Regions from separate parts of the Streptomyces sp. NPDC059787 genome, predicted to be linked through region 2. Evidence: riboswitches for the same ligand, from Rfam matches in the RefSeq annotation. Region 2 holds a riboswitch; each other region holds the start of a gene.
The links. Region 2 has a riboswitch for thiamine pyrophosphate ahead of thiC (phosphomethylpyrimidine synthase ThiC). Riboswitches for the same ligand answer to the same signal wherever they lie in the genome.
Positions count from the first base shown of each region.

Region 1 (2,259 bases), on a different contig from region 2:
GGGCCGGGCCCCGACGCCGACGACCACGGCGCCCGCGGGCAGCCGCGTGCCGTCGTCCAGGACCGCGGCGCCGGGTTCGACGCGCTCCACGCGCGCGTGCGTGCGCAGTGTGACGCCCGCCTCGGCGTACCAGGCGGCCATCGGGGCGGCCACCTCGGCGGGCAGCGCCTCGACGAGCGGCCGCTCCCCCGCCTCCACGACGGTGACCGCGCAGCCCGCCTCGCGGGCCGCCGTGGCGAACTCCGCGCCGATCCAGCCGGCGCCGACCACCACGATGTCGTGCTGCCGCGCGAGCACCGGCCGCAGCCGCGCGGCGTCGTCCAGGGTGCGCAGCAGATGCACGCCGGGCACGCCCTCCGTGCCCGGCAGCCGGACCGGTTCCGCACCGGTGGCGACCACCAGGACGTCGTACGGGACGGGCCCGTTCTCCGTGTCCAGTTCGTGGTCGGCGGGGCGCAGGCCGAGCACCTCGCAGCCGAGCCGCAGTTCGATGCCGGCGTCCTCGAAGTCGACGTCGAAGGCGGAGTCCTCGGCCTTGCCGAGCAGCACCGCCTTGGACAACGGCGGCCTGTCGTACGGCTGGTGGGGTTCCGCGCCGATCAGGGTCACGGTGCCGGTGAAGCCCTGCTCCCGCAGGGCGAGGGCGGTCTGCACACCGGCCATGCCCGCGCCCGCCACCACCACCCGCCGCGGCTCGGACCGTCCCGGTCCCTGCGTCTGCTCGCTCACCCGATCACCTTAGACACCCGACGCGGCGTCGATCAGCCGAGCTGCTCCACCACGCTCGTCCCGCTGCCCGGCTGCGACTCCCACTGCCATTCCTCCTCCAGCCGCACCCGTCCGTCGGGCAGTTCCACGACCGTCGACACGCAGTGCCCGGAGGAGGTCGTGCCGTCCCGCTTGAGCTGCACGTACCGGAAGTCCAGCCGGTCCCCCGCGCGGGTGCCCACCAGGTGTCCGCGTACGACGTCGCCGCCCTCGTACTCGGCCCAGATCTCGCCGCCCCGCTCGTGGTAGGTGAACCGGGTGCGGGTGCCGACCTGGCCGGGGGCCTGGTCGGCCACGGGGGCGAGGACGAGTCCGTCGAGCGAGCGGGCCACGGTAAAGACTCCCTTGCAGGCGCGTTGCTAGGGTGGCCAACGTACAAGCACTCGCGGGAGCCCGGACGCACCGGGCTGAGAGGGAGGCTGGCGGCCTCCGACCGTACGAACCTGATCCGGGTCATGCCGGCGAAGGGAGGGGCTGGACGCCCATGTCGCCCACGCGTACCTCAGACGTCCTCGTCGTCGGGGGCGGAATCATCGGTCTGGTCACCGCCTGGCGGGCCGCGCAGCGCGGTCTCGCCACGGCCGTGGTGGACCCCGAGCCGGGCGGCGGCGCCGCCCGGGTGGCCGCCGGGATGCTGGCCGCCGTCACGGAACTGCACTACGGCGAGGAGACCCTGCTCGGTCTGAACCTCGCCTCCGCGCGGCGCTATCCCGGCTTCGCGGCCGAACTGACCGAGCTGACCGGCCACGACCTCGGCTACCGCGCGTGCGGCACGCTCGCCGTGGCACTGGACGCCGACGACCGCGCCCACCTGCGGGAACTGCACGCCCTGCAGCAGCGGTCGGGACTGGACTCGCAGTGGCTGTCCGGGCGGGACTGCCGGCGCCTGGAGCCGATGCTCGCGCCGGGGGTGCGCGGCGGCCTGCGGGTGGACGGCGACCACCAGATCGACCCCCGGCGGCTGGCGGCCGCACTGGTCACCGCCTGTGAGCGCGCGGGCGTGACCGTCCACCGCGCGCGGGCCGAGCGGCTCGTCGTCGCGGGAGACCGTGCGACGGGCGTGGCCACGGCCGACGGCACCGAGCTGGTCGCCGGGCAGGTGGTGCTCGCCGCGGGCAGCCTCAGCGGGCGGCTCGCGGGCGTCCCGGCGGACGTGCTGCCTCCCGTGCGCCCCGTGAAGGGGCAGGTGGTGCGGCTGACGATGCCCGCGCGGCACGGCCCCTTCCTGAACCGGACCGTACGGGCCGTGGTGCGCGGCAGCCACGTCTACCTGGTGCCGCGCGAGAACGGCGAGCTGGTGATCGGGGCGACCAGCGAGGAGATGGGCTGGGACACCACCGTGACCGCGGGCGGTGTGTACGAGCTGCTGCGCGACGCCCACGAGCTGGTCCCCGGCATCACCGAGCTGCCGCTGACCGAGACCCGGGCCGGACTGCGTCCCGCCTCCCCCGACAACGCGCCGCTGCTCGGCCCGACGGAGCTCGAGGGGCT
Region 1 is NZ_JBHWHX010000039.1:36,080-38,338, forward strand. It holds gene ACFV5H_RS28990 (NAD(P)/FAD-dependent oxidoreductase) at 1-729, opposite strand, end outside; gene ACFV5H_RS28995 (hypothetical protein) at 762-1,100, opposite strand; TPP riboswitch at 1,144-1,255, shown strand; gene thiO (glycine oxidase ThiO) at 1,253-2,259, shown strand, end outside.
Region 1: linked by a shared signal. The riboswitch ahead of thiO (glycine oxidase ThiO) and the one ahead of thiC (phosphomethylpyrimidine synthase ThiC) in region 2 are both predicted to bind thiamine pyrophosphate.

Region 2 (2,259 bases):
ATCGCGGCGCCGATGCCGGACGTGATGTGGTCGTACGCGGGCGCGACGTCCGTCGTCAGCGGGCCGAGCGTATAGAACGGGGCTTCATCGCAGATCTCCTGCTGAAGGTCGATGTTCTCCTTGATCTTGTGCATCGGGACGTGCCCCGGGCCTTCGATCATGGTCTGAACGTTGAAACGCTTCGCGACCGTGTTGAGTTCCCCGAGCGTGCGCAACTCCGCGAACTGCGCCTCGTCGTTGGCGTCCGCGATGGACCCGGGCCGCAGACCGTCGCCGAGCGAGTACGTGACGTCGTACGCGGCGAGGATCTCGCAGAGCTCCTCGAAGTTCTCGTACAGGAACGACTCCTTGTGGTGCGCCAGACACCACGCGGCCATGATCGAGCCACCGCGCGAGACGATGCCGGTCTTGCGGTTCGCGGTGAGCGGCACGTACGCCAGGCGCACGCCCGCGTGGACCGTCATGTAGTCCACGCCCTGCTCGGCCTGCTCGACGACCGTGTCCTTGTAGATCTCCCAGGTCAGTTCCTCGGCCCGGCCGTCGACCTTCTCCAGGGCCTGGTAGAGCGGCACGGTGCCGATGGGGACGGGGGAGTTGCGCAGCACCCACTCGCGGGTGGTGTGGATGTTCCGGCCGGTGGAGAGGTCCATGACCGTGTCGGCGCCCCAGCGGGTCGCCCAGGTCATCTTCTCGACCTCCTCCTCGATGGAGGACGTCACCGCCGAGTTGCCGATGTTGGCGTTGACCTTCACCAGGAACCGCTTGCCGATGATCATCGGCTCGATCTCCGGGTGGTTGACGTTGGTCGGCAGCACCGCACGGCCCGCCGCGATCTCCTCACGGACCACTTCGGGCGCGACGTTCTCCCGGGTCGCCACGTACTCCATCTCGGGTGTGATCTCGCCGCGGCGCGCGTACGCCAGCTGTGTGACCGCCTGGCCCGCGCGGCCCCGGCGCGGCAGGCGCGGCCGGCCGGGGAACACGGCGTCCAGATTGCGCAGGCCCCCGCGCGGAGAGGTGTGCTTGATCCCGTCGTCCTCGGGACGGACGGGACGGCCCGCGTACTCCTCAGTGTCGCCGCGGGCGGTGATCCAGTTCTCCCGCAGCGGGGCCAGGCCCCGGCGGACGTCGGTGTCGACGAGCGGATCGGTGTACGGGCCCGATGTGTCGTACAGCGTGACCGACCGCCCGTTGGTGAGGTGCACCTGACGGACCGGCACCCGCAGGTCGGGGCGTGTGCCCTCGACGTACGCCTTGTGCCAGCCGATGGACTTCCCGGCCTCCGTGTTCTCCTCCTGGGCGGAGTTCTGCGTGGAGGCAGGCGTGCGTGCGTCCTTGTTGGTCATGAGACCTACTCCCTACGCCGGCATTACCCGGTAACAGGTTCGGCGGTCGACGCAGCGGTTTCCGTCTGCCGACGTTCCGTGGGAAACATCACTCGCCTTCGGTGATGTTTCATGTGAAACGTCGCTGGGACGGAGGTCAGCGCCCTCTCAGCCCGGTGCTCCGAGCTCCCGCGTGTACAAAAGCGACTCCACGCTAGCGTCATTTCTGGCGCGGTGAACAGAGGGCCCCATCCCGTTCTTGCGATGATCGGGCGGTGACCCCCACTCAACCTCCTCCGTTTCCACCGCCCGAACCGTCACGCGCGCCCGGCGCCGGAGACGGCGGCGGCCACGCCCACGGGCACGCCCATGGGCACAGCCACGGTCACGGCCCGGCGGCGCCCGTCTCCCAGCACCTGCGCAAGGTCATCGCGGCGATCCTCATCCCGTTCGCGGCGGCGGTGCTGATCGGGCTCGCCGTGCTGTGGCCGGGCGGCGCCCCGGCGCACGAGCGCACCGGCGTCGGTTTCGACCGGCAGACGCAGCACGCCACGGTCACCAAGGTGGTCGAGCTGAGCTGTCAGTCCGTCAACGCCTCCGGAGGCGTACCGACCGGCGACACCTCCACCGCCGAGGGCTCCTCCGCCCAGCAGCAGGCGGACGGCGCCTGCAAGAAGGCGACGATCCGGGTCGACACCGGTGACGACAAGGGCCGTACGTTCAACGAGATCGTGCAGCCGGACCAGTCCCGGCAACTGCACGAGGGCCAGAAGGTCGTGGTGGCCTACGAGCCCTCCGCGCCCGAGGACCTCCAGTACTCGGTCACCGATGTGAACCGGCGCTTCCCGATGGCGCTGCTCGCGGGCATCTTCGCGCTCGCCGTCGTGGCCGTGGGACGGCTACGCGGCGTCATGGCGCTGGTCGCACTGGCGAT
Region 2 is NZ_JBHWHX010000002.1:108,102-110,360, forward strand. It holds gene thiC (phosphomethylpyrimidine synthase ThiC) at 1-1,346, opposite strand, end outside; TPP riboswitch at 1,339-1,528, opposite strand; gene ACFV5H_RS02470 (YibE/F family protein) at 1,601-2,259, shown strand, end outside.

Region 3 (2,259 bases), on a different contig from region 2:
TCACGGCTGCAGGCCACACGAATTGATCTGCGACACTGGTAACGCCATGCCTAAGCCCGGAGAACTTACTTTCGTCGCCCCCCGCGGAGCCAAGAAGCCGCCGCGGCACCTTGCCGATCTCACGCCCGCCGAGCGGAAGGAGGCGGTCGTCGCGGTCGGTGAGAAGGCGTTTCGTGCCAAGCAGCTCTCGCAGCACTACTTCGCGCGGTACGCGCACGACCCGGAGCAGTGGACCGACGTCCCCGCCGGTTCCCGCGGCAAGCTGCAGGAGGCGCTGCTTCCGGAGCTGATGACGGTCGTACGGCACCTGTCGACCGACCAGGGGACGACCCGCAAGACACTGTGGAAGCTGTTCGACGGGACGCTCGTCGAGTCCGTGCTGATGCGGTACCCGGACCGGGTGACCATGTGCATCAGCTCCCAGGCGGGCTGCGGCATGAACTGCCCGTTCTGTGCCACCGGGCAGGCCGGGCTCGACCGGAACCTGTCGACCGCCGAGATCGTGCACCAGATCGTGGACGGGATGCGGGCGCTCAGGGACGGCGAGGTTCCCGGCGGCCCGGCGCGGCTGAGCAACATCGTGTTCATGGGCATGGGTGAGCCGCTCGCCAACTACAACCGGGTCGTGGGGGCGATTCGCCGCCTCACCGATCCCGAGCCGGACGGGCTCGGGCTGTCGCAGCGCGGGATCACCGTGTCCACCGTCGGTCTCGTCCCGGCCATCCACCGGTTCTCCGACGAGGGCTTCAAGTGCCGGCTCGCCATCTCGCTGCACGCCCCCGACGACGAACTGCGCGACACCCTCGTCCCCGTGAACACGCGGTGGAAGGTGCGCGAGGTGCTCGACGCCGGGTTCGAGTACGCGGCCAGGTCGGGCCGGCGGCTGTCCATCGAGTACGCGCTCATCCGGGACATCAACGACCAGGCCTGGCGTGGTGACCGCCTCGGGCGGATGCTCAAGGGCCGCCCCGTGCACGTCAACCTCATCCCGCTCAACCCCACCCCCGGCTCCAAGTGGACCGCCTCCCGGCCCGAGGACGAGAAGGCGTTCGTGGAGGCGATCGCCGCACACGGTGTACCGGTGACGATCCGGGACACCCGTGGGCAGGAGATCGACGGGGCGTGTGGTCAGCTCGCCGCGAGCGAACGGTAATGTGACCCGAGCAATCACATCTGCATATTCCGACAGGGGAGCGCCACAGCGCTGAGAGTGCGGCACCGGCCGCAGACCCTCCGAACCTGGCCCAGGTCATTCTGGGTAGGGAGATCGGTCATCACTCGAGCTGTTGCGCCCTGCCCGGGACCCCGCGGAGGGGTCCCGGGCAGGGCCGCGTCTCTTCCTGGTCACTCCAGGAGGAATCAAGTGGGCATCACCAAGAAGGTCGCGGTCCTGGCCGTCGGGCTGGGGCTGGTCACGCTGTCCGCGTGCGGGTCGTCCGACGGCGACGACTCGAGCGGCGGGTCCGGGACCGTGACCCTGGTCAGCCACAACTCGTGGGCCGTGTCGAAGGACGTCGTCGCCGCCTTCGAGAAGCAGTCCGGATACAAGCTCAAGGTCCTGGAGGACGGCGACGCCGGACAGGCCGTGAACAAGGCCGTCCTGACCAAGGACAATCCCCAGGGCGACGTCTTCTTCGGCGTCGACAACACCCTGCTGTCCCGCGCCCTCGACAACGGGCTGTTCCAGCCGTACGAGGCCAAGGGCTCCGACCTGATCCTCGACGAGTACCGCGTGGACCAGGACAAGCACCGGGTCACCCCCGTCGACAGCGGTGACGTCTGCGTCAACTACGACAAGGCGTGGTTCGACGAGCACGACCTGACCCCGCCGAAGAGCCTCGACGACCTGGTCAAGCCCGCCTACAAGGACCTCCTCGTCGTCGAGAACGCCTCCACCTCCTCTCCCGGCCTCGGCTTCCTGCTCGGGACGGCCGCCAAGTACGGGGACGAGGGCTGGCAGGACTACTGGAAGAAGCTCAAGGCCAACGGCGTGAAGGTGGTCGACGGCTGGGAGCAGGCCTACAACGAGGAGTTCTCCGGCTCGGCCGGCGGCAAGCAGGCCAAGGCCGACCGGCCGCTGGTGGTGTCGTACGCCTCCTCGCCGCCCGCCGAGGTCATCTACGCCGACCCGAAGCCGGAGACCGCGCCCACCGGTGTCGCCGAGGGCACCTGCTTCCGCCAGGTCGAGTACGCGGGGCTGCTGAGCAACGCGAAGAACCCCGAGGGCGGCAAGGCCCTGCTCGACTTCCTGATCAGCAA
Region 3 is NZ_JBHWHX010000004.1:270,514-272,772, forward strand. It holds gene rlmN (23S rRNA (adenine(2503)-C(2))-methyltransferase RlmN) at 47-1,153, shown strand; TPP riboswitch at 1,178-1,283, shown strand; gene ACFV5H_RS06140 (thiamine ABC transporter substrate binding subunit) at 1,364-2,259, shown strand, end outside.
Region 3: linked by a shared signal. The riboswitch ahead of ACFV5H_RS06140 (thiamine ABC transporter substrate binding subunit) and the one ahead of thiC (phosphomethylpyrimidine synthase ThiC) in region 2 are both predicted to bind thiamine pyrophosphate.